DNA from 4 places in the Streptomyces sp. NPDC000348 genome. Region 4 is predicted to be linked to each of the others. Evidence: riboswitches for the same ligand, from Rfam matches in the RefSeq annotation. Region 4 holds a riboswitch; each other region holds the start of a gene.

Region 1 (7,667 bases), on a different contig from region 4:
GCTACGAACCGTTCAGTGAGGGTCTGCACATCGGCGGTGACTTCTACGACGCCTTCACCGCTCCCGACGGCCGCCACGTCCTGGTCCTCGGCGACGTCTGCGGCAAGGGCCCCGACGCGGCCGCCATCACCGGCCTGGTCCGCCACACCCTGTGGGCCGCCGCCCAGCACACCAGCAACCCCACCCACGTCCTCAGCCTGATCAACAACGCGCTGCGCCGCCAGAACACCCCCTTCTGCACCCTCATCTACGTAGTCATCGACACCACCCACACGCCCACCCGCCTCCGGATCGCCAGCGCCGGCCACCCCGCACCGCTCCTGCGCCGAGCGAACGGCGAGACCGCACCGCTGGAGACACGAGGCGCCCTGCTGGGCGTACTGGAGACGCCACGCCACCCGGTCACCGAAGCGGAACTGCGACCCGGCGACACCCTGGTGCTCTACACCGACGGCTTCACCGAGGGAGCCGGCGCCGCAGACCAGCGGACCCCGGAAGACCTCGCTGCCGTCGTCGCCTCCCTGCCGCCGACCGATGCGCCGATTCCCGCCGAGAACGTAGCCACCGCACTGATGGACGACGCCCACCGCTGGTGGGGCGAACGGCTGCGCGACGACCTCGCCGTTCTGACCCTGACCGCAACTGGCGACCCACGGCCCGCCCGGGGAGACCGCCGACACGAGCACCGGTGACGACACGGAAAGCCCTCCGACGACCGGCCCGGGACGCTGTCAGCCCTCGGCCGGGGTGAGGCGACGGCAGGTGCCCTCGACCCACTCACCGATCATTTCGGAATGAGGTTCGGAGCCGTCGCAAGCAGATGATGCCGCAGGGGAGTTGGAGCGGTCCGAGGCGGAGGTCGGCCCGTATCGCGCAGCGGGTCCGCAGGCGTTTGAACCGGTGGAGCCAGGCGACGGCGCTCGACGACCCACCCGGCCCTGTCCAGGCCGGACCCGTGGGCGGCGCCCTTGGGCGCGGTCTTCGGTGTGATGCCACGAGCGCTGAAATGATCAGTTGGTGCTGTGTCCCGTGACCGAGCGCACGAGCCGACCGTACGACGGACTTGATAGTCTCCATGGGCCAGTCGAGCCACACCCGAGGCCAGGGAATCCGGTGCGAATCCGGAACTGACGCGCAGCGGTGAGGGGGACGGGCGGGGCACGACGCCACTGGGAGACCGGGAAGGCGCCCCGACCGGACGAACCCGAGTCCGAAGACCTGCTGGCACCTTCGCGCCCCCGGCGCGGAGGGACGTCCGTAGGCCAGGCTCCGCGTACGAGCCCCGACCCCAGAGGCATGCCCGTGCTCCGTACCCCCGCCCTTCTCCGCACCCCGGCGCTTCTCCTCGCGTCCGCCCTGCTGCTCACCGCCTGCGGCTCCTCCGGCGACGACGATGCGAAGTCCGAGGAGACCTCCGCCGCCGGCTACCCGGTGACGTTGGACAACTGCGGTGACGAGGTCACTCTGAAGTCGGTGCCGAAGCGGGCCGTCTCCCTCAATCAGGGCACCACGGAGATTCTGCTCTCCCTGGGACTCGCCGACCGCATGGCCGGTACGGCGACCTGGACCGACCCGGTGATGAAGGGGCTGGGGAAGGCCAACGCGTCCGTGCCGCGTCTCGCCGACAACAACCCCTCCTTCGAGGAGGTCCTGGGCGCCGAACCCGACCTCGTCACCGCCTCGTTCGTCTCCACCCTCGGCAAGGGCGGGGTCGCCACCCGCGAGCAGTTCGAGAAGTTGGGCGTGCCCACGTACGTCTCGCCGTCCGATTGCTCCGAGGGCAAGGACAATGACAGCGGCGGTGACGGATCGCGCAGCGAACCGCTCACCCTCGACGCCGTCTACGGCGAGATACGCGACCTGGCCCGCGCGTTCGGCGTGCAGGAGCGCGGCGAGAAGCTCGTCGCCTCGCTGAAGAACCGGGTGAGCGCGGCCACCGCCGGACTGCACGCATCCGACGTCTCCCTCATGTACTGGTTCGCCAACTCCCAGTCGCCCTACCTCGCCGGCTGCTGTGGCGCACCCGGCGCCATCACCCGCGCCGTCGGTGCCGAGAACGCCTTCGCGGACACCCACGACGAATGGCCCCGGATCAACTGGGAGACCGTCGCCGAACGTGACCCCGACGTCATCGTGATCGGCGACCTGACCCGCAAGCAGCAGACCGCCGAGACCGCCGCGGCCAAGATACGCTTCCTGGAGACCAACCCCGCCACCCGCAATCTGACCGCCGTGAGGAAGAAGCGGTACGTCCTGTTGAGCGGGCAGGCGATGAACCCGTCCATCCGCACCATCGAGGGCATCGAGAAGGTCGCGGCCGGTCTGCGCGGCTTCGGGCTCGCCGAGTGAGCGTCCGCACCCTGCTGCTGCCGGCCGGCGGACTGGCCGCGCTGCTCGCGTCGATCGCCGTGGCCGTGACGATCGGCCCCGCCGACATCTCCACCGGTGACGTCTGGGCGTCCGTGGCGGCCCATCTCGGCCTCGGCGAGAGCGCGCCGGCACCGCTGCGGGACGGCATCGTATGGAACCTGCGCATGCCCCGCACCCTCCTCGCCGCCGTGTGCGGCGCCGGGCTCGCGGTGTGCGGGGTGGTGATGCAGTCGCTGCTGCGCAATCCGCTGGCCGATCCCTTCGTCCTCGGGGTGTCCTCAGGCGCTTCGACGGGCGCGGTCGCCGTGGTCGTGCTGGGGGTGGGCGGCGGGGTGGTGTCCCTGTCGGCGGGTGCCTTCCTCGGGGCGCTGCTCTCCTTCGCGCTCGTGCTGCTGCTCAGCCACACCCTCGGCGGCAGCACCGACCGGGTCGTCCTGTCCGGGGTCGCGGCCATGCAGCTGTTCTCGGCGCTGACCTCCTTCATCGTCCTCACCTCGGCGGACGCGGAGACCACCCGGGGCGTGCTGTTCTGGCTGCTCGGCTCACTCACCGGCGCCGACTGGGGCCAGGTACTGCTCTGCACCGTCGTCCTGACGGTGGTCCTCGTCGTCTGCCTCGGGTACGCGAGCACGCTGGACGCCTTCGCGTTCGGTGACGAGGCCGCCGCCGGACTCGGGGTCCGGGTCGCCCGCACCCGTCTGGTCCTGCTCTGCGCCACCGCACTGCTCACCGCCGCGCTGGTCAGCTGTGCCGGTGCGATCGGCTTCGTCGGCCTGGTCCTCCCGCACGCCACCCGTGCCCTCACCGGCGCGGGCCACGTCCGCCTGCTGCCGGTCACGGCGCTGACCGGGGCGGTCTTCCTGGTGTGGGCGGACACCCTCGCCCGTACCGTCCTCGACCCCCAGGAGGTCCCCGTGGGCGTGGTGACGTCCCTCATCGGCGTGCCGGCGTTCGTGGCCGTGCTCCACCGCGGACGGAGAAGGACGTGACCGGCCTGGACGCGGACCGCGTCGTACGGCGCCTCGCCGACCGGCTCGTCGTCGACGGCGTCACCCTCACCCTGCGCCCCGGCGAGACCGTCGGCCTGCTCGGCCCCAACGGCTCGGGAAAATCCACGCTGCTGAGGCTGATGGCCGGGGTCCTCGCACCCACCGCCGGAGTCGTGACGCTGGACGGGCGCCCACTCGCCGAGGTCGGCCGCCGCGCCACCGCCCGCCGGATCGCCACCGTCGAGCAGCACGCCCACACCCAGACCGAACTGACCGTCCGGGACGTCGTCGCCCTCGGCCGCATCCCGCACCGCCGCGCCTGGTCGCCGCCGACGGCGGCCGATGCGGAAGCCGTTGCCGAGGCTCTGCGGCGCACCGGACTGACCGACCGGGCCGACCAGTCCTGGCACACCCTCTCCGGTGGCGAACGCCAACGCGCCCAGATCGCCCGCGCCCTCGCCCAGGAACCCCGCGAACTCCTCCTCGACGAACCCACCAACCACCTCGACATCCAGCACCAGCTCGACCTGCTGGACCTCGTGGCGAGCCTGCCCGTCACCACGGTGATCGCCCTGCACGACCTCAACCTCGCCGCGATGTACTGCGACCGCCTGCTCGTCCTGCGCGACGGCCGCACCGTCGCGGAGGGCACCCCGGCCGAGGTCCTCACTCCCGCTCTCATCGAACAGGTCTACGGCGTTCGCGCCGAGGTCACCCATGTCCCCGACCGCCCCGTGATCCGTTTCCTGCGCCCGGCGGTCCGGGACGGACACCCCCCGAAGAGGAATGTGACGAGCGATGCCTCGACAGCGCCCTGAAGCAGCGGGCACGAAGCACACCACCGCCGAACCGGTACCGTGCCGTGCCGTCGTCTGCCGGGGCTGCTGCTGCGGAACCCCGAAAGTCGCCGGCGTGGATCACGACCGACAGCTCGCACGCCTGGCCGAGGAGGTACTCGTACGCGTCTCGGACTGCCTCGACGTGTGCGAACACGCCAACGTGATCGTCGTCCAGCCCTCCGCTGCCGCACGGGCCGCCGGCGCTCGTCCGGTCTGGCTCGGTCTCGTCAACGACTGTGACGCCACCGAGGACATCGCCGCCTGGATACAGGCCGGCGGCCCTGGTGTCGCTCCCTGCCCCGACATTCTTGATCTGTACGTGTTCACCCCGCCCCGGAGAGCGCGAGGAGCGTGAGGGCGGTCCGTCGGCGGTCAATCGCGTCGATCGAGGCGGATCCGTGTCGAGCACGGTATCGCTCACCCGAAGAACTGGCGTGCTCCGACCCGCCATCTCGGCCGCCGCGAGCACATGGGTCACACCGTCCAGGCCATCGCCGGTCTGCTGTCCCCCCAGCAGACCGCGGACCTGACATCAGCACGACCGATGTGAACGCCGGGCCCCGCCGCGATTCTCAACGCCTCCCTGCTTGCCGTGCACGAGCTCGTTGGACAGCGCGGGAAGAGGGCCGCCCCAACTGTCGAGGAAGTACACGGATGTGACTCGAAGGTCACCCGGACGCGTTATGAGAGCACCCAGTGATCGTCCACGTCAGCACATCCGCCATGAACATCCCTTCCGGCGCGGAAACTACGCGGTGCCCCCCGAACCTCACTCCGGAACCCGCGAGAACACCCGCGCCAGACGATCTCGTGCCAACGATCACCCCGCCTGCTAGCGTGAGGACTTTACCGGCGCATCACACCGGTCCCACTGAACTGCGGAAAAGAGCTTGGCGGAGCATCAGCCCGCGACAATCGAATTCTGATCAATTTTGAAACTTGCATTAACACTTTCGATTGCATCACCTTGCCTATAGAACACGGTAATTGAACACGGGGGTGCGTATGGACGAACAACTGACTGCCTTGGCGACGGCAGCCGCAACCACGGTGATGAACTCACTCGCCACCGATGCCTGGGAACGGGTGCGGACGCTGGTCGGACAGCTGTGGCACCGTCCGGAGCAGGTGGCCGCCGTGGAAGAGCAACTGGAAGACGCCCGTGAACTGCTCCTCAGCCCGGCCCATGAGGACGACGCGCTCGACCTCGCCGCCGCTTGGCGGTTGCGGTTCCGTCAACTGCTCGCCGCTGACGAGACGGCGGCACGGGCTCTTGCCGAGATTGTCGCCGAACTCACCGCCGAAACAGGTGAAGACGGCACGCAGGAGTGGGAAGCCCAGCGGAGTCCGGAGATGCGGGCGCAAGCCGGCGGCGACGCACAGGTGTACCAGTCCGGCCGCGACATGACGAACATCAGGCTTCCATGACGTCCCGCAGGGATGGCGGGGAGATGGCCGGGGACGTCGAGCTGCATGCCTGGGCCACTCAGCGTGGCACCGTATATCAGTCAGCGGGGGGCATGGTCGTCGTCCACGGCGGCGTGAACCACCACCGGCACGAGCACCATCACTCAGGCGGCGAGGAGTCCGTACGGACCACCACCCCCTCGACGGTCGAGGAGTGCCCGTACCCCGGACTGCGCGCATTCGGCAGGGACGAAGCGGAGTGGTTCTTCGGCCGGGAAGTCCTCGTCAGCAGGATCATGAACCAGCTTGAGCTCTGTCTGACCGATCACAGTCCGCTGGTCGTCGTCGCTCCCTCCGGTGCGGGCAAGTCTTCGCTGCTACGTGCCGGGCTGCTTCCCGAGCTGGCCAAGGGCCAGCTGCCCGGATCCCGGCGCTGGCCACAACTGCTGTTGACCCCCACCGCTGATCCGCTCGAGGCGCTCGTCTCCGGCCTGAGCAGACTCACCGGATCCGAGGAAGCACTGGTCGCGGATGCCATGGAAGCCGGTCCCGGCAGCCTGAGCACTCTGATACGTGAGCGGCTCGAACTTCCGCCGGAGAGCCGGGTGGTGCTCGTCGTGGACCAGCTGGAGGAGCTGTTCACCCTCTGCCAGGACGATTCCGTACGCCGCAGTTTCGTTGACGTGCTCGTCGGCCTGGCCGGTACGGATGAGCCCGTCATCCTGGCCGTCTACGGTCTGCGCTCGGACTTCTACAGCTCTTGCACCGCGTTTCCCCACCTGCGTGACGCCCTGATGAACCGCCAGGTCATCGTCGGCTCGATGAGTGACGACGAGGTGCGCAAGGCGGTGATCAAACCAGCCGCGCGGAGCGGTCTGTTACTTGCGCCGGGGCTGGTGGACGTCATTCTGCGAGACCTGCGCGGCGCGGCCGGACCGGAGGAGGGCGCGTACGAGGCCGGGCGGCTTCCGCTGCTCGGACACGCGCTGCGGGCCACCTGGCTGGAACGCAGGGACAACACGCTGACCGTGGACAGCTACCGCGACACGGGAGGCATCGACGGCGCGGTAGCGGCCACCGCCGAGGAAGAGTTCGGAAAGCTGAGTCCGTCCGCCCAGCAGGCGACGCGGCTCATGTTCCTCGGCCTCATCAGGATCGGCGAGAACGGGGAAGTCACCCGCCGCCGTCGTACTCGCGCCGATCTGCTGCTGGCCGCCGCCGACCCGGAGGCGGTCCCAGAAGTCGCCGAACGGTTCACCCGCGCACGCCTGCTCACCCAGAGCGCGGAGCGGGAGGACGGCGTCGTCACCGTCGAGGTCACGCACGAGGCACTGCTGTGGGCCTGGCCACGGCTGCGCCAGGAGTGGATAGGGGCGGGCAGGAGCGGTGTACCGGTCCGACAGGAGCTGGAAGAGGCAGCCGTCGCCTGGAAACACGGCGGACGGAACGACACGACGGTGCTGTACAAGGGGGCCAAGCTGGAGGTGGCCCGCGCCTGGGCGTCGGGCGCGAGCCCCGAGGACCTCACCCCGCTGGTCACAGGGTTCCTCACCGCTTCCCGGCGCCACCAGCGCAGGGTCCGACGGATCCGGCGCGGCGCGGTGACTGCCGTCGTCGTGCTGGCGCTGCTCGCCTCGGGGTTCGCGATCTTCGGCTTCGTCCAGAGGGGCAATGCTCTGGAACAGCGCGACAACGCCATCTTCGACCGGGTCAGCGCGGAGGCGGATCGTCAACGCGAAACCAACGGTGCGCTCGCCGCGCAGCTCGACCTCGTCGCATACCGGATGCGGCCGACGGCCGGACTGCGCACGCGGCTGATGACGGCGACGGCCTCCGTGCTGTCCACGCCGCTGCCAGGGCAGTTCGGCGCCTTTCCCTCAGTGGCGTTCGGCCCGGGCGGCCGACTGGCCACTGCCGGCGGCAAGGTGCGGTTCTGGGACGCCTCGGACCCAGTCCACCCGGCCCCGGTGACCTCCGCACTCAGCGCGGGGGAGGGGGTCAACGTGGGACCGGTCGAATACAACGCGCGGGGCGACCTGCTGGTCCAAGGCGGCTCGGACGG
Region 2 (7,667 bases), on a different contig from region 4:
TGCCGCCGCCCGCGCCGCAGCCCGAAGTAGTACGCGAGGACGCCCGCGCCGAGCGCCGCCTGGAGGGCGAAGAGCGCCGACTCGATCTCGCCGGACGGCGGTTCGTACAGCGGTGAGAACCAGGGCTCGTACTCCGGGTCGATCTCGGTGATCGCCGTCTCGGCCTCGGCGTCCGCGCCCGTGAACGGTTCCTCCTTGTGGTCGCCGAGCCCGAACACCAGCGGGAGCACGGCGAGCGCGGCCACCAGCACCAGCAGCAGCGTGTTGATCCTCGCGTTGCGGCTCATCGGGCCACCGCCCCGGTGGAGTCCGCCGGCTTCCGTCCGGCCGCCGGGGCGACCAGCACCCCGAGCCGCGTCAGCTCGCCCTTGCTCGACTGCACCAGCATGCGCGTCACCAGCACGGTCAGCAGCCCCTCGCTCACCGCGAGCGGGAGCTGCGTCACGGCGAAGATGGAGCCGAACTTGCCCAGGGCTCCGAGGAATCCGCTCCCCGGGTCGGGGAAGGCGAGCGCCAGCTGCACGCTCGTCACGCAGTACGTCGACAGGTCGGCGACGAACGCGCCGAAGAACACCGCCACCATCAGCGGCACGTCGAAGCGGCGCAGCAGCCGGTAGAGGCCGTACCCGGCCCAGGGACCGACGACCGCCATCGAGAAGACGTTGGCGCCGAGCGTGGTCAGCCCGCCGTGGGCGAGCAGCAGCGCCTGGAACAGCAGGGTGATGGTGCCCAGCACCGCCACGGCCGGCGGCCGGAACAGGATCGCGCCGAGCCCCGTGCCGGTGGGATGGGAGCAACTTCCCGTGACCGACGGCAGTTTCAGCGCGGACAGGACGAACGTGAACGCTCCCGACGCGCCCAGCAGCAGCGTGCTCTCGGGATGTTCCCTGACGTCACGGACGAGCGACCGGGCTCCGTGGACGACGAACGGCGCCGACGCGACGCCCCAGGCGACCGCGTGCGCCGGAGGCAGAAAACCCTCGGCAATGTGCATGGCTCAGCAGACCCTCTCCAGCACCTCGTGGATGGTTGACGCGCCTTGGCCGGTCTCCTGGCTGACGGGTACCACCGCCCGTGCTCCGCCTTCCCGGGTCCCTGGGCCCTGGCGTCACATTCCCGTCGTCCGCCCGAAGGGCGGGTCGCGCGGCGTCTGGCGCGTGCGATCGCAAGGCGCCGGAGCGCCCTCGTGGCGGAGCCACGTGGGCGATTCGGCAACGTGGCGAGCGTGCGTGCCAGGCGTCGCGCGGCAGACGGGAATGTGGCGCCAGGGCCCTAGGACCCAGTGGCCGTCCGCGAGGACTGGAGCCGGACTTCCCGATCACAGTGGCGAGGGCCGCACCGGTATCGCACCGATTTCCCGTCACCAAGGCGTGGCGACAGTAGTGCCCGTTCCGGTCCGGTGACAAGCGGCCGCCGGGGGCGCGCGGGCGGCGCCCGGCGGCTCGCACCCCGGCGCACATCTGCGCACTTGACACGAGCGGTGGCGCCCTCCGGGGCGGGGGAGTGGGAGGCCGCCGTCCTGGGCAGTACCTTGCTGCAATTAATATGCAACAACGATTTTCAGGCAACAGGGATGTGAGGTTCGATGACGACCCGACGTATACGGGGTGCCGCCGCCGCGGTCGCGATGGCCGGTGCGGTCAGCGCCTGCTCGGCACCGGGCGACGGCGGCGCGGACGGCGGGGCGTCCGCCGACTCCGTCGTGATCGGGGTCCCGTCCGAACCGGACACCCTCAGCCCCCTGCTCGGCTACGGCAAGGACGGCAACTCGAAGATCTTCGACGGGCTCCTCGCCCGGGACGCCGACATGAAGCTGAAGCCGGCCCTGGCGAAGGCGCTCCCCGAGATCACGGACGGCGGCCGCACCTACACGTACACCCTGCGCGACGGCGTGAGGTTCAGCGACGGCGAGCCGCTGACCGCCGACGACGTGGTCTTCACGTACCGCACGGTCCTGGACGACAGGACCAACAACACCGCCAGGAGCGAACTGGACGCCATCGAGGAGGTCCGGGCCGACGGCGACGACAAGGTCGTCTTCACCCTCGACCGTCCCTACGCGGCCTTCGCCGCCCGCACGGTGCTGCCCGTCGTCCCCGAGCACATCGCGGGCGGACAGGACCCCAACACCGGGTCCTTCAACACCGAGCCGGTCGGCACCGGGCCGTACGTCCTCACCGGCTGGAGCAAGGGGGAGAAGCTCACCTTCAAGGCCAATCCGGACTACTGGGGCGGCGCCCCGAAGGTGAAAAAGCTCACCATGGCGATCATCACCGACGACGACGTCCGCGCCACCCGGCTGCGCTCCGGCGACCTCGACGGCGCCACCCTCCCGCCCAACCTCGCCGCCACCTTCGAGGACGACGACGGCAGGAAGACCTACCGGGCGACGTCGTACGACTTCCGCGCCGTCACCCTCCCCACCGGCAACCCGGTCACCGGCGACACCGCGATCCGCCGCGCCCTCGACCTCGCCGTGGACCGCGAGGCCATGGTCGACAAGATCCTCGACGGCGCCGGCCGCCCCGCCTACGGGCCGCTGCCCCTCGACGACCCCTGGTTCGCCGAGGACATCGAGCGCTCCCAGGACCTCGACGAGGCCAGGAACATCCTCGACGAGGCGGGCTGGAGGCCCGGCGAGGACGGCATCCGCGCCAAGGACGGCCGCCCCGCCCGCTTCACCCTCCACTACCCCTCCGGCGACAAGGTCCGCCAGGACCACGCCCTCGCCTACGCCTCCGACGCCAGGAAGGCCGGCATCGACGTCGAGGTGGAGAGCGCCACCTGGGAGGTCATCGAACCCCGGATGAGGCACGACGCCGTCCTCGCCGGCTTCGGCAGCACCGGCGACCCCGACTTCGGCCTCTACACCCTGCTGCACTCCTCCCTCGCCGGCGACGGCTTCAACAACATGGCCCGGTACGACGACCCGGCCGTGGACGAGGCCCTCGACACCGGCCGCCGCAGCCAGGACCCCGGGGACCGCAGGGCCGCCTACGACACCCTCCAGCGCGAACTGGTGAAGAACCCCGGCTACACCTTCCTCACCCACATCGACCACATGTACGTCCTCGCCGACCGCTGGAAGGACCTCACCACCCAGACCGAACCCCACGAACACGGCTTCGCCAGCGGCCCCTGGTGGAACCTCGAGGACTGGCAGCCCGCCGCATGACCGCACTCCCCTGGGGAGAGATGGCCCGGCTCACGGCACGGCGGGCCCTGTTCGCCGTGCCCGTGCTCCTGGTCGTCACCTTCGGCGTGTTCGCCGTCGCCGCCGCCTCCCCCTTCGACCCCGTCAAGGCGTACGCCGGCACCGCCGCGCTCGGCGCCGACCAGGAGACCCTGGACCGGCTGCGCGAGAACCTCGGCGTGGACCGGCCGTTCACCGCCCGCTGGTGGGACTGGCTGACCTCCGCGTCCGGCGGCGACCTCGGCCACTCCACCGTGATGCGCCAGCCGGTGGCCGAGGTGATCGGCGAACGCCTGGTCTGGTCGGCCCTGCTGTGCGCCGTCGCGTTCGCCGCCGCCGTCCTGCTCGGCACTGTGCTCGGCGTCCTGGCCGCCCGCCGCCCCGGCTCCCTCCTGGACCGCGCGGTCACCTCCCTCGCGTACGTCCTGGAGGCCGCCCCGGTCTTCTGGACCGCCCTGCTCGCCGTCTGGCTGTTCGCCCTCGAGCTGGACGTCCTCCCGGCCGGCGGCCTCACCGACACCGGCAGCGACCGGGTCACCCTCGGCCAGGTCACGAGCCACCTGATCCTGCCCGCCGGCGTCCTCGCCGTCTCCCAGCTGCCCTGGTTCACGCTCTACGTCCGTCAGGGCGTCGGCGACGCCCTCGCGGAGGACCCGGTGCGCGGCGCCAGGGCCCGCGGCCTGAGCGAACGCACCGTCCTGCTCGGCCACGCCCTGCGCTCCGGACTGCTGCCCGTGCTCACCCTGATCGGCTCCCGCGTCCCCGAACTCATCACCGGCGCCCTGCTGGTGGAGACCGTGTTCAGCTGGCCGGGCATCGCCGCGGCCACCGTGGAGGCGGCCACCTCCGTCGACTTCCCGCTGCTGGCCGCGCTGACCACCCTCGCCACCGCCGCCGTCCTCGCCGGAAACCTCCTCGCCGACCTGCTCTACGGACTGACCGACCCGAGGGTGAAGCTGAATGAGATGTGACCCCCATGGATGTGACCCCCATGGACGTGACACCCACGGATGTGACCCACATGGCTGCTGACACCACCGCCGTGACGAAGACGGTGTGGCGCGCGCACGGCACCGCCCGCCGCTCCACCCACACCCTCCGCCTGCGCGTCAGCGCGGCCCTGCTCGCCGTGACGGTCCTCGCGGTGCTCCTCGTGCCGCCGCTGGTCCGGCTCGACCAGCAGGCCGTCGACCTCGCCGCCGAACTCCTGCCGCCGTCCTGGTCCCACCCCTTCGGCACCGACGACGTGGGCCGCGACCTGCTGCTGCGCTGCGTGTACGGGCTGCGGGTCTCCCTGCTCGTGGGCGTGGTGGCCGCCCTCACCGCCACCGTGATCGGCACCGCCGTCGGCGCCACCGCCGGCGCGCTCGGCGGCTGGACCGACCGCGCGGTCATGCGCCTGGTCGACACCTTCTCCTCCGTACCGCACCTGCTGCTCGGCGTCTTCGTCGTCGCCATGTTCCGGCCGGGCGTCTGGCCGGTGGTGATCTCCGTGGGCCTCACCCACTGGCTGTCCACCGCCCGCATCGTCCGCGCCGAGGTCCTCTCGCTGCGCTCCCGCCCCTACATCGACGCGGCCGTCTCCGGCGGCGCCTCCCGGTGGCGGGTCCTCGTACGGCACCTGCTGCCCGGCGTACTGCCCCAGGCCGGCCTCGCCGCCGTCCTGATGGTGCCGCACGCCATGTGGCACGAGTCCGCCCTGTCCTTCCTCGGCCTCGGCCTGCCCAACCACACCGCCAGCCTCGGCACCCTCATCCAGGGCGCCCGCGGCTCCCTGCTCGCCGGACAGTGGTGGCCGACCCTCTTCCCCGGCCTCTTCCTGATCGTCCCCACCCTCGCCGTCGCCGGCCTCGCCGGTGTCTGGCGGGAGCGGATCAACCCCCGCCGCCGATCGGAGCTGACGCTGTGACCGAGCGACCTGCCGCACCGTCGGTGGAGGACGCGGCGATCCCGCATGCGGCGACGGCCGGGAGTCCCCCGCCGCCGTCCACCGGCGCCGCGACGACCGGGCGACCTCCCGTGCTGTCGGTGCGCGGCCTGTCCGTACGCTTCCTGCTGCCGGGCGGGCGCCGGATCGCCGCCGTCACCGACGCCCGCTTCGACGTGGCGCCCGGCGAATGCCTCGCCCTGATCGGCGAGAGCGGCTGCGGCAAGTCCGTCCTCGCCTCAGCCCTCCTCGGCCTGCTCCCCGCCAACGCCCAGACCGCGGGCCACGCCCACCTCGGCGACCTGGACCTGCTGACCGCCGACGAACGCACCCTCGCCCGCACCGTGCGGGGCCGCCGCATCGGCCTCATCCCGCAGAGCCCGGCCGCCCACCTCACCCCCGTACGCACCATCCGCTCCCAACTGGAGGAGACGGTCGACCGGCTCACCGGCGTCCGGGGCCGCACGGCCCTGCGCACGGCGGCCGAACAGGCCGCCGAACGCGCCGGGTTCCCGCCGGGCCACCTCGACCGCCACCCCCACGAACTCTCCGGCGGGCTGGCCCAGCGCGCCGCCACCGCCCTCGCCCTGGTGGGCGGGGCACCCCTCCTGCTGGCCGACGAACCCACCACCGGCCTGGACCGCGACCTGGTGGACCGCACCGTCGACGAACTGCGCCGCCATGTCGACGCCGACGGCGACCGGGCGCTCCTGATGATCACCCACGACCTCGCGGCGGCGCAGCGCGTCGCCGACCGGGTGGCGGTCATGTACGCGGGCCGCATCGTCGAACTGACCGGAGCGAGCGCCTTCTTCGGCACACCGGGGCCCCGCCACCCCTACAGCCGGGGCCTGTTGCAGGCTCTCCCGGACCGGTCCTTCACCCCTATACCCGGACTGCCCCCCGAACTCGGCGCCCTCCCCGACGGCTGCGCCTTCGCGCCCCGTTGCGACCGCGCCACGGACACCTGCACGGCCCTCCCGTCCTTCACCGGGTCGGTCGCCTGCCACCACCCGGCCCCGGCACCCACCCCCGAGGACATCCGTGCTTGAACTGCGCTCCATCACCGCCGGATACGACCGTCGCGCCCCCGCCGTACGGGACGCCACCCTCACCGTCACCCCCGGCGAGTCCGTCGGCCTGCTCGGCCCCAGCGGCTGCGGCAAGTCCACCCTGGCGAGGGTCGCCGCCCTCCTCCACCGCCCGGACGCCGGGGAAGTCATCCTCGACGGCACCCCCGTACACCGCTGGCGCCACCGCGCCCCGCGCGAGCTGCGCACCGCCGTCGGCGTCGTCTTCCAGCAGCCCCGCCTCTCCGCCGACCCCCGCCTGCGCCTCACCGACCTGATCGCGGAACCCCTGCGCGCCACGGGCCGCCGCCCGTCCGTCCCCGGCCGCGTGGCCGAACTCGCCGAGACCGTCGGCCTGACCCCCGACCTGCTCACCCGCCGCCCCCACGAGGTCAGCGACGGCCAGCTCCAGCGCGCCTGCCTCGCCCGCGCGCTGGTGCTGCGCCCCCGCTGGCTGATCTGCGACGAGATGACGGCGATGCTGGACGCGTCGACCACGGCCGCGCTGGTCGGGGCCGTCGAGGCCTACCGCACCTCGACCGGCGCGGGCCTGCTGGCCGTGGGCCACGACCGGACCCTGCTGAACCGCTGGTGCGACCGCACGGTCCACTGGGAGACGATCACCGGGCGGCGCCTCCCGTGATGACGGCCGTGAGACCGTGCGCCCGAGCGGGGCCCGGTGGTCACGGACGGTCCCAGGACGCTGCAGAGGGCCGGGAGCGTCCCCCTGCAGATCCCCGTGCCGACGACGGCGGCGGTCGCCTTCTCCCTTCGGGGAGGACGGCGCGCCGCGCGGACCCTTCCCGAAGGGGGGTCAGCCCTCGATGTCCTGCGCGAACTCCTCCTCGCCGAGCGCGCTCGCCGCGAAGCCGCCGAAGAAGCCCTCCATGAGCTCGTCGATCCGCACCTCGGCGGCGTTCGCCGGGGCCGTGGCCTTCTCGGCCTCGCCCAGGCGCAGCACCAGCGCGAACTTCTTGACCTTCGCCTTCTCCGCCAGCTTGGCCAGGTCGATGGAGACCTCGGTCAGCTCGCCGTTCTTCAGCGTGAAGTCGGCCGTGACCTTCTCGTTCGGCGCGTCCTTGAAGTCCTTGGCCGTCGGCAGCTCGGCGCCCGGCGGCAGTTCCTTCGCCAACGGAGCCAGTTCGTCGGACAGTTCGGTCATCAGCGTGCGGAAGGGCGCCGTGGCCTTGATGTGCTCGGTGCCGTCCGACCCCTCGGAGGTCGTGAAGTCGACCTCCTTGGCGATGACCTGCCGCAGCGCCTTGGTGAGCTTCTTCTGCGTCTTGGCGTCGAGCGTGGGCTCCGCCGAGGGCTCCTCGGCCCCGGCGCCCTCCGCCCCCGACATCTGCTCGCCGGTCTCCTCCAGGTCCTTCGTCGCGACCTTGAGCCACTCACCCGCGACCAGCTTCTTGAACGCCCCCGCGCTGTCGGGCAGTTCGTCGGCCGACGGCATGGGGCTGCCGCTCATCCGCCCGAT
Region 3 (7,667 bases), on a different contig from region 4:
GTGTCGAGCAGCGTCAGGTAGAACTGGACGTGCACCGCCTCCTCGAAGAGCTGCCGCGACAGGTAGAGCCGCGCCTCCGGGGAGTTGATGTGCTTGTACAGGGTCAGCACCAGGTTGTTGGCCACGATCGAGTCGCCCGTCGCGAAGAACGCGACCAGCCGGCCGATCAGGTGCTGCTCCTCGGGGCTGAGCTTCGCCAGGTCGGCCACGTCCGAGTGGAGGTCCACCTCCTCCACGTGCCAGGTGTTCTTGATGGCGTCCCGGTAGCGCTCGTAGAAGTCGGGGTAGCGCATGGGGCGGAGAGTCAGCTCGAAGCCGGGGTCGAGCAGGTTCTTCGTGGTCATCACTGGCAGGCCTCGCAGGACTCGGGGTTTTCCAGGGAGCAGGCGACCGCTTCGGGGTCGGCCGCCTGCGGGACGGGGACGGAGGCGCGGGCCGCGCGGGCGATCCGGGTCGCCGGGCGGGAGCGCAGGTAGTACGTGGTCTTCAGGCCCTGCTTCCAGGCGTAGGCGTACATCGAGGAGAGCTTGCCGATGGTCGGCGTCTCCAGGAACAGGTTCAGCGACTGGGCCTGGTCCAGGTACGGGGTGCGCGCGGCGGCCATGTCGATCAGACCGCGCTGCGGGATCTCCCAGGCGGTGCGGTACAGCCGCCGCACGTCCTCGGGGATCCAGGTGAAGTCCTGCACCGAGCCGCCCGCCTCGCGCAGCGCCTCACGGGTGCGCGCGTCCCACACGCCGAGCCGCTTCAGGTCGTCGACGAGGTACGAGTTGACCTGGAGGAACTCCCCGGACAGCGTCTCGCGCTTGAACAGGTTGGACACCTGCGGCTCGATGCACTCGTACACGCCCGCGATCGACGCGATGGTGGCGGTGGGCGCGATCGCGAGGAGCAGCGAGTTGCGCATCCCGACGGTGGCGATCCGCGTCCGCAGCGCCGCCCAGCGCTCCGGCCAGGTCAGGTCGGTGTCGTAGTGGTCGGGGTGCAGCACGCCCCGGGCGGTACGGGTCTCCTCCCAGGCCGGGAGCGGCCCGTCCCGCTCGGCGAGGTCGGCGGAGGTCTCGTACGCGGCGAGCATGATCCGCTCGGCGATCCTCGTGGACAGCGCCTTCGCCTCCGGGGAGTCGAAGGGCAGCCGCAGCTTGAAGAAGACGTCCTGCAGCCCCATGGCGCCGAGACCGACGGGGCGCCACCTGGCGTTGGAGCGGCCCGCCTGCTCGGTCGGGTAGAAGTTGATGTCGACGACCCGGTCGAGGAACGTCACGGCCGTGCGCACCGTCTCGTCGAGGCGCTCCCAGTCGATGTCCCCCCGCTCCACGAAGGCGCCGAGGTTGACCGATCCCAGGTTGCAGACCGCCGTCTCCCCGTCGTCGGTGACCTCCAGGATCTCCGTGCAGAGGTTCGAGGAGTGAATGACACGGCCCGGCCCGGCGGTCTGGTTCGCCGTGCGGTTGGCGGCGTCCTTGAAGGTCATCCAGCCGTTGCCGGTCTGCGCGAGGGTGCGCATCATGCGGCCGTACAGCTCGCGGGCCGGGAGGGTCTTCCTCGCCAGGCCCTTCGCCTCGGCGGCCCGGTACGCCGCGTCGAACTCCTCGCCCCACAGGTCGACCAGTTCGGGCACGTCCGCCGGGGAGAACAGCGACCAGGGCGCGTCGGCGTTCACCCGGCGCATGAACTCGTCCGGCACCCAGTGCGCGAGGTTCAGGTTGTGCGTACGGCGGGCGTCCTCGCCGGTGTTGTCGCGCAGCTCCAGGAACTCCTCGATGTCGGAGTGCCAGGTCTCCAGGTAGACCGCCGCCGCGCCCTTGCGCCGGCCGCCCTGGTTCACGGCGGCGACCGAGGCGTCGAGCGTCTTCAGGAACGGGACGATGCCGTTGGAGTGGCCGTTGGTGCCGCGGATCAGCGAACCCCGGGCGCGGACGCGGGAGTAGGACAGGCCGATGCCGCCGGCGTGCTTCGAGAGGCGGGCGACCTGGTGGTAGCGGTCGTAGATCGAGTCCAGCTCGTCCTTGGGGGAGTCGAGGAGGTAGCAGGACGACATCTGCGGGTGCCGCGTGCCGGAGTTGAACAGCGTGGGGGAGGAGGGCAGGTAGTCCAGGCGGCTCATCAGCCCGTACAGCGCGGCGACCTCGTCCAGCGAGCGCACGCTGTCGTCCTCGGCGAGACCGGTGGCGACCCGCAGCAGGAAGTGCTGGGGCGTCTCGACGACCTTGCGGGTGACCGGGTGCCGCAGCAGGTAGCGGCTGTGCAGGGTGCGCAGGCCGAAGTAGCCGAAGCGGTCGTCGGCCCGGGGGTCGATCAGCGCGTCCAGGCGGGCCGCGTGGAGCCGGGCGAACTCGGCGGTCCGGTCGGCGATCAGACCCTCGCGGTGCCCGGTCGCGACGGACCCGGTGAACGAGGTGACGCCCTGTGAGGCGGCCTCGGCGCGGATGCCGATGGTCAGCAGCCGGGCGGCGAGCCGGGAGTAGGCCGGGTCCTCGGAGATGAGCCCGGCCGCCGCCTCGGTGGCCAGCTCCCGCAGCTCCGCGGTGATGTCGGAGCCCGCGGCGGCGGACCGGCCGCGCAGCGCGGCGGCGGCGACCCGGCCGGGGTCGGCGTCCGGCAGGTCGGCGGTCAGCTCGGTCAGGGTCCGCAGCAGCGCGGCACCGGGGCCGCCGCTCTCCTCGGTCGCGTCGATCGCTGAGGCCGGATCGGCTGGCGCGATGGTCACGTGGGGCTCTCCCTCGCTCGGCACGGGGCCTCGAAGAGGGCAGGGGGCAGCACACGAGCGCACGCGGCGCCGCGTCCACCGGCCCATTCCGCGAGGCCCGGACGTCCACGCACCCGGACCGGACGGCCGGGCGCACTGTCGGCAGGTCCTCGGACTGACGCCCGTGCACACGCGTGCGCGGGCATGGGTACACCGTTGCGGGACAGTTCCGGACTCACACCGGATTCCCCTGCGGCGACAGCGAGCATGAGCATACATCTTGTGCCGGGTGCCGCCGACAACCCCATATGTTGTGTCGCGGAGGTGTCAGAGCGTCAACTCGTAGGTGAGCAGAGTGATGTCGTCCAGGTCCGGCAGGGGGTTCCAGTCACGCTCCGGGCTGCGGGCGAAACCCAGCCGTTCGTAGATGCGATGGGCGGAGCGCATGGTGCGCTGGGTCGACAGCACGACCCGCACGCACCCCTCGACGGCCCGCGCCCGGTCGACGCAGGCACGCACCAGGGCCTCCCCGGCGCCCCGGCCCCGGCCCGCGCGGGCGACCGCGAGCATCCGGATCTCCGCCTCGCCCGGCCCCGCTATGTCGGCCATCGGCCCGGGGCCCGGCACGAAGGTCACCCCGCCCAGCACCGCCCCGTCCTCCACGGCGACCAGCACCTCGGCGGCCGTCGCCCGCTTCGCCACGTTCCGCAGCTCACCGAGGTACGCGTCGTTCTCCCCGAAGTCGAGCAGCCCGTCCAGCAGATAGGCCTGCGCGGTGATCTCACCGAGTTCCTCGTGCTCGCCGGGCTCCACCGGCCGGATGACGATGTCCATGGGGGGAGTCTGCCGGACGGGTACGACGACGGGCCGCCGGATTTCTCCGGCGGCCCGTCGCCCCGCGTCCCGGGCGTCAGTGGCTGCTGCCCGCGGTGGCCGGCGGAAGCTCCACCTGGACACCGGGGTCACCCGCGTCCGCCGTGTAGTCCTGCGGCTCGGTCTCGTCGACGCCCTCGGGCGCCTTCACGGCCCTCAGGACGAAGGTCAGGACGACCGTGACCAGGACGTTGATCACGAACGCGGTGAGGCCGATGTAGCCGATCTCGCCGATGCCCGGGATCTCCTCGGACGACCCGCCGAAGTGCTTCTGCGTCGGCGAGGCCACCCCGTACGCGGCGACCGTGCCGTAGACCATGCCGACCGCCCAGCCGCCGATCAGCGCCCAGCGGTGGAACCAGCGGGTGAACAGGCCGCCCACCAGCGCCGGGAAGGTCTGCAGGATCCAGATGCCGCCGAGCAGCTGGAAGTTGATCGCGACGGTCTTGTCCATGGTCAGGACGAAGGCCAGCGCACCCACCTTCACCAGCAGGGACACGATCTTGGAGACCTGGGTCTCCTGCTTGGGCGTGGCGTCCGGCTTGATGAAGTCCTTGTAGATGTTGCGGGTGAAGAGGTTCGCCGCCGCGATCGACATGATCGCCGCCGGCACCAGCGCGCCGATGCCGATCGCCGCGAAGGCCACGCCCGCGAACCAGTCCGGGAACATGTTCTCGAACAGCTGCGGGATCGCCAGCTGGCCGTTGCTGACCTCGACCCCGGCCGCGATCGCCATGAAGCCGAGCAGCGCCAGCAGGCCCAGCATCAGGGAGTACAGCGGCAGGATCGTGGTGTTGCGGCGGATCACCTCACGGCTGCGCGAGGACAGCGTCGCCGTGATCGAGTGCGGGTACATGAACAGCGCGAGCGCCGAGCCGAGTGCCAGCGTGGCGTACGTCCACTGGCCCGCCTCGCCCGGCACCAGCGCACCGCGCGGCGCGCCCGTGGCCGGGTTGGTCTGGCCGTACGCCTCGCTCGCCGAGGCGAAGATCTCGTCGAAACCGCCCAGCTTGATCGGGATGTAGATGATCGCCACCGCGATCACGACGTAGATCAGCGTGTCCTTCACGAACGCGATCAGCGCGGGGGCCCGCAGACCCGACGAGTACGTGTAAGCCGCCAGCACACCGAAGGCGATCAGCAGCGGCAGGTCCTTGACGAACCAGTTGGTGTCCTCGCCGCCGCCGACGCCCATCACGTCCAGCACGGCCTGGATGCCGACCAGCTGGAGCGCGATGTACGGCATCGTCGCCAGGATGCCGGTGACCGCGACGGCCAGCGACAGCCCCTTCGAGCCGAACCGGCCGCGCACGAAGTCGGACGTCGTCACATAGCCGTGCTTGTGCGACACCGACCACAGCCGGGGCAGGAAGGTGAAGATCAGTGGGTACACCAGGATCGTGTACGGCACCGCGAAGAAGCCGGCCGCCCCCGCCGCGTAGATCGCCGCCGGCACGGCGACGAAGGTGTACGCGGTGTACAGGTCGCCGCCGAGCAGGAACCAGGTGACCCAGGTCCCGAACGACCGCCCGCCCAGGCCCCACTCGTCGAGGCTGTGCTCGTTCTCGGCCTTGCGCCAGCGCGCGGCCATGAAGCCCATCGCCGTGACCAGCAGGAAGAAGAAGATGAAGACGGCGAGCGCCACGCCGTTCACGCCGTCGTTCACCGCGACGCACCGCCCTTCGCGGCCGAGCGGGCGCGCTGGTCACGCTGCCAGAGCTTGTACGCGACCATCGTCAGGGCGGTGGAGAGCAGCACCCACAGCATCTGGTACCAGTAGAAGAACGGGATGCCGACGAGCACCGGGTCGGTCTTCGCGTAGGACCCGACCCACAGCATGGCCACGAACGGTGCGACGAGACAGAGGGCGATGACGACGCGCACGGGCGTCACCACCGGCCCTCCTCTGGTTTCTGGGGCTTGCGACATCAGACGGCTCCCGTCCCCTCACTGATCACCGGCGGTAGTGCGCAGGAAATCTAGGGCAGGGTGCGGCGCGGTCGTAACCCCTCGTCCGCATAGCGGTACCCAGGCGCCGCTCAACCGAGAGGCGACAGCGACGAAATCCCCGTCGGCCGCCCGCGCCGTCGGGTTCCGCGGCCCCGCCGAGGACCCGCGGCGGGGCCGGTCCGGGCTCAGTCCCGGGGGCGCTTCAGGCGCGCGACGAACTTGTACCGGTCACCCCGGTACACCGACCGCACCCACTCCACCGGCTGCCCGTCCCGGTCCAGCGAGTGCCGGGACAGCATCAGCATCGGCAGGCCGACGTCGGTGCCGAGCAGTCCGGCCTCGCGCGGGGTGGCCAGGGACGTCTCGATGGTCTCCTCGGCCTCCGCGAGACGGACGTCGTACACCTCGGCGAGGGCGGTGTAGAGGGAGGTGTACTTCGTCAGGCTGCGGCGCAGCGCGGGGAAGCGCTTGGCGCTCAGATGGGTGGTCTCGATGGCCATCGGCTCGCCGTTGGCCATGCGCAGCCGCTCGATGCGCAGCACCCGCCCGCCGGCCGTGATGTCGAGCAGCCCGGCGAGCCGGTCGTCGGCGGTGATGTAGCCGAGGTCCAGCAGCTGCGAGGTGGGCTCCAGGCCCTGGGCGCGCATGTCCTCGGTGTACGACGTGAGCTGGAGCGCCTGGGAGACCTTGGGCTTGGCGACGAAGGTGCCCTTGCCCTGGATGCGCTCCAGGCGCCCCTCGACCACCAGCTCCTGGAGCGCCTGGCGCACGGTGGTGCGCGAGGTGTCGAACTCCGCCGCCAGGGTGCGCTCGGGCGGGACCGGCGTGCCGGGCGGCGCCGTCTCGGTCATGTCGAGCAGGTGCTTCTTCAGCCGGTAGTACTTGGGCACACGCGCCGTACGGACCGTGGTCCCACCCTCGTTCTCCGCACTGCTGACGTCGGTGCTCATGCTCTGCCTTCCCGGCTCCGGATGCCGAAACGACCGACATCCCCATCGGCCACGGCTGACATCGTGGCACGGCTCGGGACGGGGGTGTGCCCCGCACGCTCCGTGATCCCCTTTGTATACCCTCGGGACAAGGGCTGGTCCAGACCACAGGCGGTCGCTCAGACGCCCTGCCAGTCCGGCTTGTTCGCGTAGGTGTGCCGGAAGTAGTCGGCGAGCTTCAGCTTGGCGGCGGCGGCCTCGTCGACGACCATCGTGGCGTGGGGGTGCAACTGCAGCGCGGACGCCGGGCACACCGCCGCCACCGGCCCCTCGACGGTCGCGGCGACCGCGTCCGCCTTGCCCTCGCCGGTGGCGAGCAGGACCAGGTGGCGGGCCTCCAGGATGGTGCCGATGCCCTGGGTGATGACGTGGTGCGGGACCTGGTCGATGTCGCCGTCGAAGAAGCGGGCGTTGTCCACCCGGGTCTGCTCGGTCAGCGTCTTGATCCGGGTGCGGGAGGCGAGCGAGGAGCACGGTTCGTTGAACCCGATGTGCCCGTCCGTGCCGATCCCGAGCAGCTGGAGGTCCACGCCGCCGGCCCCGGCCAGCTCCCTGTCGTACGCCTCGCACGCGCCCTGCACGTCCTCGGCGGTGCCGTCGGGGCCCATGAAGGCGTCCATCCCGATCCCGAGCGGCTCCAGCACCTCGCGCCGCAGCACCGAGCGGTAGGACTCGGGGTGGTCGGCGGGCAGTCCCACGTACTCGTCGAGCTGGGCGATCCGTGCCCGCGCGGTGTCCACGGCGCCGGAGCGCACCTTGGCCGCCAGCGCCTCGTAGACGGGCAGCGGCGTCGAGCCGGTGGCCACGCCCAGCAGGGCGTCGGGCTTGCGCCGCAGGAGCTGCGCCATGGCCTCGGCGATGAGCTCGCCGCCCGCCCCGGCGTCCGCGACGATGACAACTTCCACGGTGGGCCTGCCGATCTTGAGGGGGACTCGACTGGGACCGGACCCGTCGGCACGGGTCCGTGCGTGATGCAATGTGGTTTAGACCAATCTCAATCTAGCAGAGCGGGCGCGGAGGCCGCGCGCCGAAATTGACCCGGCCGACCGGCCCCGCGCGGGAACCCCGCGGGTTAGGCTGCATGACGGACGCCCGCGGGTCCGGACCGACGGCGGCGCGGCACCGAAGAACAGTGTCCGACGCATTTACAGGGACAGTGGTCTAGT
Region 4 (7,667 bases):
GGCTGGTCGTCCACGTGCAGGTCGTGGTGGAGTTCCGCGGCCTTGACCAGCGTCCAGATCTGCGCGCGGACCGCCGGTGCCTTCGCCGGGTCCAGGTCGGAGACGAGCGCGTACTCGTCGAGGAGCTGTTCCAGCTTGGCCAGGTCGCCGTAGGTGTCGGCCCGTGCCATCGGCGGCACCAGGTGGTCGACCACCGTCGCGTGCCCGCGCCGCTTGGCCTGCGTCCCCTCGCCGGGGTCGTTCACGATGAACGGGTAGATCAGCGGCAGTTCGCCGAGCACCGCGTCCGGGGCGCACCCGGCGCTCAGCCCCAGCCCCTTGCCCGGCAGCCACTCCATCGTGCCGTGCTTGCCCATGTGCACGATCGCGTCGGCGCCGAAGCCCCCCTCCGATGTCGCGGCCTCCAGCCAGCGGTAGGCCGCCAGGTAGTGGTGCGACGGCGGCATGTCGGGGTCGTGGTAGATCGCGATCGGGTTCTCCCCGAAGCCGCGCGGCGGCTGGATCATCACCACGACGTTCCCGAACCGGAGCGAGGCGAGGACGATGTCCTCCCCGTCGACGTACAGCGACCCCGGGGGCTCGCCCCACGCCTGACGCATCCCGTCCCGCAGCTCGGGATCCAGCTTCTCGAACCAGGCCCGGTAGTCCGCCAGCGGCACCCGCGCGGGCGCGGCGGCCAGCTGCTCCTCGGTCAGCCACTCGACGTCGTGGCCACCGGCCTCGATGAGCCGGTGGATCAACTCGTCGCCGTTGTCGGGGTATTCGGTCAGGGAATAGCCCGCGTCCCGCAGCGCGTCCAGCACCCGCACCGCCGAGGCCGGCGTGTCGAGCCCCACCGCGTTCCCGACGCGCGAGTGCTTCGTCGGGTACGCGGTGAAGACCAGCGCGAGCTTCTTCTCGGCGTTCGGCTTGTGCCCCAGCCGGGCGTGCCGCACGGCGATCCCGGCCACCCGTGCGGCCCGCTCCGGGTCGGCGACGTACACCGGGACGTCGTCCGGGCCCTGCTCCTTGAAGGAGAACGGCACCGTGACCAGCCGGCCGTCGAACTCCGGGATGGCGACCTGCATCGCCGCGTCCATGGGGGAGAGGGCGGCGTCGGACTCCTCCCAGGCGGCGCGCGACGACGTCAGGCAGAGCCCCTGCAGCACCGGCACGTCCAGGTCGGCGAGCGCCCCGATGTCCCAGGCCTCCTCGTCACCGCCCGCCGACGCCTGCGAGGCGTGCGTGCCGCCGGCCGCGAGCACGGTGGCGACCAGGGCGTCGGCCCCGGCCAGCAGCTCGTACAGCCCCGGGTCGGCGCCGCGCAGCGAACCGCAGTAGACGGGCAGGGCGTTGGCGCCCCGCGCCTCGATCGCGTCGCACAGCGTGTCCACGAAGGCGGTGTTGCCGCTCAGTTCGTGCGCCCGGTAGAAGAGCACGCCGACCGTCGGGCGGCCCTGGTCCACGGCACGTCCGCCGTGGACGCCGTACTCCGGCATCCTCCGCGGCTCCTCGAACCCCTCGCCGGTCAGCAGCACGGTGTCCGACAGGAACCGGGCCAGCTCGGTGAGGTTGTCCGGGCCGCCCTCGACGAGGTACCGCAGCGCCTCGGCCACCACACCGGCCGGCACCGTCGACTCGGCCATCAGCTCGGCGTCGGGCACGGTCTCCCCGCCGAGCAGCACCGCCGGGATCCCGGACGCCTTCAGCGCCGCGAGCCCGTCCTCCCAGGCGCGCTTGCCGCCCAGCAGCCGTACGACGGCGAGGTCCGCCCCGTCCAGCAGCGCGGGCAGTTCGTCCGTGACGTCGACGCGGGTCGGGTTGCCGATCCGGTAGGAGGCGCCGGAGGCACGGGCCGCCAGCAGGTCCGTGTCGGCGGTCGACAACAACAACACAGTGCTCATGCGGGCGCTCCCGGTGGAATGAAAGGCAGTCCTTGCGGCGCGCCGGACTCGATGAGCCGCCACAGCGCGTCCGTGTCCGCGTGCTGTTCGATCAGGTCGCCGAGCCGGTCGAGCTGCTCCTCGCGCAGCGCGGCGAACGAGGTGCCGGGGGCCGGCACGAAGCGGCGGCCCGAGGCCCGCGCCACCTCGCGCAGGAAGGCCCGGCGGAAACCGTCCGACTCCAGCGAGCCGTGCCAGTGCGTGCCCCAGGTCTGCCCGACCCGGCAGCCGTCCAGGCTGTGTCCTCGGCCGTCGGAGATGAACGTCTCCCCGCCGGTGACGTCGGCGACCCCGTGATGGATCTCGTACCCCTCGACGGGCTCCCCGAGGGCTTCGCCCGAGGGACGCGTGAGGGTCTTCTCCCGCGCGAACCGCACCCGCACGGGCAGTACCCCGAGGCCGTCCACATGGCCCCGGCGGCTCTCCACGTCGTCCTCGATGTGCTCGCCGAGGATCTGGAAGCCCCCGCAGATCCCGAGCACGGGCCGCCCCTCGGCCGCCCGCCGCTCCAGCGCGTCCGCGAGCCCGCGCTCCCGCAGCCACTCCAGTGCCCGCACGGTCCCGCGGGTGCCCGGTACGACCACCAGGTCGGCGTCGGCGAGCTCCTCGGGCCGGTCCACGAACCGCACCACGACACCCGGCTCGGCGGCGAGCGCGTCCACGTCCGTGAAGTTGGACATCAGCGGCACCGCGCACACGGCGACCCGCAGCACGTCCTCGCCGACCGGCGCGGCGACCACGGACTCCCGCACGGCGCCGCGCAGCGACACCCTGAGTCCGTCCTCCTCGTCGATGCCGAGCCCGTGCCGGAAGGGCAGCACGCCGTACGTCCGCCGCCCGGTCAGGCCGTGCAGCATGTCAAGGCCCGGTTCCAGCAGCGACACGTCGCCCCGGAACTTGTTCACCAGGAACCCGGCGACCAGCCCCTGGTCCTCGGGGGAGAGCAGCGCGACGGTGCCGAAGAAGGACGCGAAGACGCCGCCCCGGTCGATGTCGCCGACCACCAGGACCGGCAGTCCGGCGCCCCGGGCGATGCCCATGTTCACGATGTCCGTGCGCCGCAGGTTGATCTCGGCCGGGCTGCCGGCCCCCTCACAGATCACCGCGTCATACGTGCCCCGCAACCGCTCCAGACAGTCCAGCACCGTGCCGAGCAGCCGCTGCTGCCGCCCGCCGTGGTACCCGCGCGCGCTCAGCTCGCCGACCGGCTTGCCCAGCAGCACCACCTGGCTGGACTGCTCGCCGCCCGGCTTGAGCAGCACCGGGTTCATCAGCGCGGTCGGCTCGATCCGGCAGGCCTGGGCCTGCATGGCCTGCGCCCGCCCGATCTCCGCGCCCTCCCGCGTCACGAACGAGTTCAGCGACATGTTCTGCGCCTTGAACGGCGCGACCTTGACACCCTGCCGCACCAGCCACCGGCAGATCCCGGCGGTCACCACGCTCTTGCCGGCGTCCGAGGTGGTCCCGGCGACCAGCAGCCCCCCACCGTTCACGATGCACGCCCCTTCCTCAGGCTCCGCGCGGCGGCTCCGGCCCCGAGCGCGAGCCAGCCGACCCGCCGCGAGAGCCGTACCGCCCGGTCGATGTCGGACACGGCGACGGCACGCCCGCCGCCGTTGAGGACGGGCCGGTGCTCGACCCGCCCGCCGTAGGAGAGGGTCCCGCCGAGCCGTACGCCGAGCGCGCCCGCGAAGGACGCCTCGACGGGCCCAGCGTTGGGGCTCGGATGCTTCGCCGCGTCCGCGCGCCACGCCCGCACGGCCCCGCGCGGGTCCGGTCCCGCGAGCGCGGCGAGTACGGCGGTCAGCCGCGCCCCGGGCCACCCGGCGACGTCGTCGAGGCGGGCGGAGGCCCAGCCGTAGCGGCGGTAACGCGGGGACTTGTGGCCGACCATCGCGTCCAGCGTGTTGACGGCCCGGAACCCGAGGAGGCCCGGCACCCCGGCGACGGCACCCCACACCAGCGCGCCCACCACGGCGTCGGAGGTGTTCTCGGCGACGGACTCGACCACCGCGCGGGCGATCCCGTCGGCGTCCAGCGCCTGCGGGTCCCGGCCGCACAGGTGCGGCAGCCGCGCCCGCGCCGCCTCGACGTCCCCGGCCTCCAGCGCCCGCCCGATGGCGCGGGCCTCACGGGCCAGCGAGGTGCCGCCCACGACGGCCCAGGTGGCGACGCCGGTCAGGGCGGCGGAGGCGGCGGGGGAGGAGCGCACGAGGCGTGCGGCCAGGCCTCCCAGCGCGACGGTCCCGCCGACGCAGACGGCGGTGTGCACCGCGCCCCGGCCCCGGTCGTCCCGCCACAGCACCCGTTCCACGCCGGCCGCGGCCCGCCCGAAAGCGGCGACCGGATGTCCCCGGCGGGGGTCGCCGAGCAGCAGGTCGCCCAGGAGGCCGGCGGCGGCGCCGTACGCGAACACGCGATCGGCACCCATGGCTCAGCCGGCCGAGGATCCGGAGAGGAGGGCCCCGTGGTGGGGCGGAGCGTCGCTGATCGACCTCGGCAGGCAGCCGCGCATGGCGTTATGTCCTCACTCAGGGTGTCCACGCCCTGGTTCGACGAGACCGGCGGTGAGAGTTCCTGGCTCCCGGGGTGTTCACCCCGGTGACAGTGGCGGGACCGCGCCGGAATCGCACCGGCTTCCTCTCCTGCCGCCGTAGTGGCTGAGGCAGTCCACCACGGCCCCGGAAGGGCCGTCAACCTGCCGTTGACCTGCGAGGCTGAAGTGTGCTGAGGCCCACAGCGGGGCTCCGGTGGGTGAACCGCGGGCGGGGGTGCCGCACACGCGGGCGGGCGGTGCGGGAGCCGGGGCTCCCGCACCGCCCGCCGGACGGAGACGTTCTGCGATCAGGCCATGATCAGGTAGATCCCGTACCCCACCGCCGCCGCGCACGCCGCGAAGCAGGCGTAGGCGGCGGCGACCGCCAGGGCCGCGGACCCGCCCTGCGCGGCGGCCCGCTCCTGGCGGGACAGGCCGTTGATGCCGAGGGTGAACAGGCCCACCAGGGCCACGGTGACTACGAGGCTGACGCCGAAGACGGAACCGAGGGCCGCCCAGTCGATCTTCATGGTGCTCTTCTTCCTTCGTGCCGGGTCGGCGCGGTCAGACGGTGGTCTTCGCCGGCGGTGCCGGGTCGGCGGTGGCCGTGATCGTGGCCGTGAGTTCCTCGCTCACGGTGCCCGCCGGGGGCGGGGTCACCGCGGCCATCGCCTGCGTCACCACGCCGGACGGCTCCTCGTCCGGACCCCCGTGGTCGTTGACGTTGGTGTGGTCGACGACCTCGCGCCGGGAGATCTTCCAGATCGCGGCGCTGGAGGCGACCAGGAAGACGGCCACGATGGCGGTGCCCCAGTCGCCGAAGCCGCAGACCCACTCGGCGAGCGCCGCGACCAGGGCCGCCGCCGGCAGCGTCAGACCCCAGGCGACGAACATCCGGGTGGCGGTCGACCAGCGGACGACACCGCCCTTGCGGCCCAGGCCCGCGCCCATCACGGAACCGGAAACGGAATGCGTGGTGGAGAGGGAGAAGCCGAGGTGCGAGGAGGCCAGGATGACCGTCGCGGCGCTGGTCTGGGCGGCGAAGCCCTGCTGCGGCTGGAGGTCGGTCAGGCCCTTGCCCATGGTGCGGATGATGCGCCAGCCGCCGAGGTAGGTGCCGAGCGCGATGGCGACGCCCGCCGAGAGGATGACCCACAGGGGCGGGTCCGAGTCGGGGGCGAGGGTGCCGCCGGCCACCAGGGCGAGGGTGATGATGCCCATCGTCTTCTGGGCGTCGTTGGTGCCGTGGGCCAGGGAGACCAGGCCGGCGGAGGCGATCTGCCCGGCGCGGTAGCCCTTGGCGGAGGCCTTGCCGTCGGCCTTCGCGCCCAGGCGGTAGGTCAGCCGGGTGGCGAACATCGCGGCGACTCCGGCCACCAGCGGGGCGGCGATCGCGGGGATCAGGACCTTGGTGACGAGGACGTCGCCGTGCACCGCGCCGAGGCCGGCGGAGGCGACGGTGGCGCCGATCAGACCGCCCATGAGGGCGTGCGAGGAGCTGGACGGCAGACCGACCAGCCAGGTCAGGAGGTTCCAGAGGATCGCACCGACCAACGCGGCGAAGATGACCTCGGGACGGATGCCGGACTCGTCGACGAGTCCTTTGGAGATCGTGTTGGCGACCTCCACCGAGAGGAAGGCGCCCACAAGGTTCAGTACGGCGGACATGGCCACCGCGACCTTGGGCTTGAGAGCACCGGTCGAAATGGTCGTTGCCATCGCGTTCGCGGTGTCGTGGAAACCGTTCGTGAAATCGAACGCGAGTGCGGTTACCACCACAATCGCGAGGATCAGCGAGAAGCTTTCCATTTACCCAGGCAATCGTTCGAGGTCATTGGCTGGTCGAACGTAGGTAACCAGGGTGAACGGAAGATGAACTGGAATGGGCATCGGAGTGACCGTAAGAGGGGGTGGGTGCTCCGCCGAACGGCGGTGCCGCCGCCGCGCCGTACGGACGGCCCACGGCGGGCGGGCCGCCTGGCAGGATCACGGCATGGCTGAGCAGCGGTGGAGCGGGCGGGAAGCGGGGGGCGCCGGGGACGGCGGCCGGGACGGGCGGGAGGCGCGGGGGAGGCGCGTGCGCGAGGAGGAGGCGCACGCCTGGACGGAGCTCGTCCAGGCCGCGCGCCGGACCGTCTCCGACGGACTCGTCGTCGGCACCTCGGGCAACGTCTCGGTGCGGGTCGGCGGGACCGTCCTGGTCACGCCGTCGGGGGTGCCGTACGACCGGCTGACGCCGGACGACGTGACGGGCGTCGACCTCACCGGCCGGCAGGTCCTCGGCTCCCTCGTCCCCACCAGCGAGCTGCCCATGCACCTCGCGGTCTACCGCACGACCGGCGCGCACGCCGTCGTGCACACGCACGCCGTGCACGCGACGGCCGTCTCCACGCTCGTCGACGAGCTGCCGCCGATCCACTACATGGCGGCGGCGCTCGGCGGACCCGTCCGGGTCGCCCGCTACGCGACGTACGGCACGGACGAACTGGCCGGGAACATGCTCCGCGCCCTCGACGGCCGCACCGGCTGCCTCCTGCAGAACCACGGCACCGTCACCCACGGCACCACCCTCGCCCAGGCCTACGACCGCACGGCCCAGCTGGAATGGATGTGCCGCCTCTGGCTGACCGCGTCGTCCGTCCCGGGCCTGTCCCCGCACCTGCTGACCCCGGGGCAACTGGCGGAGGCGGGGGAACGCATGCGGGGGTACGGGCAGCGGGGCTGACCCGGCGGGGCCGGAGGGGGGCCGGGGCGCGGCCACCGGGGACGATGGGGGTCCCCCCGCTCGAGCGAAGTCGAGAGTGGGGGAGGGAAGGGGCGGCGGGGGCGAGGACCCCGCCCCGGGACCCCACGCCCGCGTGACGCCCTCCCGCGGACAGGAAACGCGCGGGCGCCGCCCGACCCCGCCGTGCCCACTCCCACTGGCCGGGTACACGTTCCGACATGACACTGGAGAACGTGCGCACTGCCAGAGCGACGGCCGTCGCCGTCACCGCCGTGATAGGGGCCGGCGCCGCCGCGGTGGCCGCCGGCCGGTTCGCCAGCGACGCCGCGCTCAGGATCCCCCCGGGCGGGCCCCTGCCCACCGAACCCGGACTCACCGTCCACGCCACCGCCGCCGGCCAGGTCGCCCTCACCAGGGATTTCGCCACCCTGCGGCCCGGACGCCACGGCCTGACCGGTGACGACTTCCACGCGGTCGTCGGACC

What was found. A riboswitch is a leader RNA that binds a small molecule or an ion and turns the genes downstream of it on or off. The one in region 4 is predicted to bind cobalamin.
Region 1: another riboswitch for cobalamin. It lies ahead of ACFY3N_RS19905 (ABC transporter substrate-binding protein); the one in region 4 lies ahead of ACFY3N_RS13520 (cobalamin biosynthesis protein).
Region 2: another riboswitch for cobalamin. It lies ahead of ACFY3N_RS09860 (energy-coupling factor ABC transporter permease); the one in region 4 lies ahead of ACFY3N_RS13520 (cobalamin biosynthesis protein).
Region 3: another riboswitch for cobalamin. It lies ahead of ACFY3N_RS00905 (ribonucleoside-diphosphate reductase subunit alpha); the one in region 4 lies ahead of ACFY3N_RS13520 (cobalamin biosynthesis protein).

What each region holds. Positions count from the first base shown of each region.
Region 1 is NZ_JBIAZD010000009.1:249,936-257,602, forward strand. Features, by position in the region: gene ACFY3N_RS19895 (SpoIIE family protein phosphatase) at 1-692, shown strand, start outside; partial or broken gene ACFY3N_RS19900 (IS5/IS1182 family transposase) at 778-1,000, opposite strand; cobalamin riboswitch at 1,065-1,241, shown strand; gene ACFY3N_RS19905 (ABC transporter substrate-binding protein) at 1,297-2,349, shown strand; gene ACFY3N_RS19910 (iron chelate uptake ABC transporter family permease subunit) at 2,346-3,359, shown strand; gene ACFY3N_RS19915 (ABC transporter ATP-binding protein) at 3,356-4,177, shown strand; gene ACFY3N_RS19920 ((2Fe-2S) ferredoxin domain-containing protein) at 4,158-4,553, shown strand; gene ACFY3N_RS19925 (hypothetical protein) at 5,204-5,626, shown strand; gene ACFY3N_RS19930 (NACHT and WD repeat domain-containing protein) at 5,623-7,667, shown strand, end outside.
Region 2 is NZ_JBIAZD010000004.1:38,771-46,437, forward strand. Features, by position in the region: gene ACFY3N_RS09855 (energy-coupling factor ABC transporter substrate-binding protein) at 1-287, opposite strand, end outside; gene ACFY3N_RS09860 (energy-coupling factor ABC transporter permease) at 284-994, opposite strand; cobalamin riboswitch at 1,024-1,383, opposite strand; gene ACFY3N_RS09865 (ABC transporter substrate-binding protein) at 1,586-3,175, shown strand; gene ACFY3N_RS09870 (ABC transporter permease) at 3,196-4,164, shown strand; gene ACFY3N_RS09875 (ABC transporter permease) at 4,215-5,102, shown strand; gene ACFY3N_RS09880 (ABC transporter ATP-binding protein) at 5,141-6,172, shown strand; gene ACFY3N_RS09885 (ABC transporter ATP-binding protein) at 6,165-6,833, shown strand; gene ACFY3N_RS09890 (hypothetical protein) at 7,005-7,667, opposite strand, start outside.
Region 3 is NZ_JBIAZD010000001.1:177,079-184,745, reverse strand. Features, by position in the region: gene ACFY3N_RS00910 (ribonucleotide-diphosphate reductase subunit beta) at 1-344, opposite strand, end outside; gene ACFY3N_RS00905 (ribonucleoside-diphosphate reductase subunit alpha) at 344-2,710, opposite strand; cobalamin riboswitch at 2,833-3,004, opposite strand; gene ACFY3N_RS00900 (GNAT family N-acetyltransferase) at 3,017-3,523, opposite strand; gene mctP (monocarboxylate uptake permease MctP) at 3,600-5,228, opposite strand; gene ACFY3N_RS00890 (DUF3311 domain-containing protein) at 5,225-5,491, opposite strand; gene ACFY3N_RS00885 (GntR family transcriptional regulator) at 5,698-6,462, opposite strand; gene nagB (glucosamine-6-phosphate deaminase) at 6,621-7,406, opposite strand.
Region 4 is NZ_JBIAZD010000005.1:375,509-383,175, forward strand. Features, by position in the region: gene cobN (cobaltochelatase subunit CobN) at 1-1,883, opposite strand, end outside; gene ACFY3N_RS13515 (cobyric acid synthase) at 1,880-3,415, opposite strand; gene ACFY3N_RS13520 (cobalamin biosynthesis protein) at 3,412-4,353, opposite strand; cobalamin riboswitch at 4,474-4,612, opposite strand; gene ACFY3N_RS13525 (hypothetical protein) at 4,767-4,988, opposite strand; gene ACFY3N_RS13530 (anion permease) at 5,023-6,267, opposite strand; gene ACFY3N_RS13535 (class II aldolase/adducin family protein) at 6,452-7,183, shown strand; gene ACFY3N_RS13540 (alpha/beta hydrolase) at 7,417-7,667, shown strand, end outside.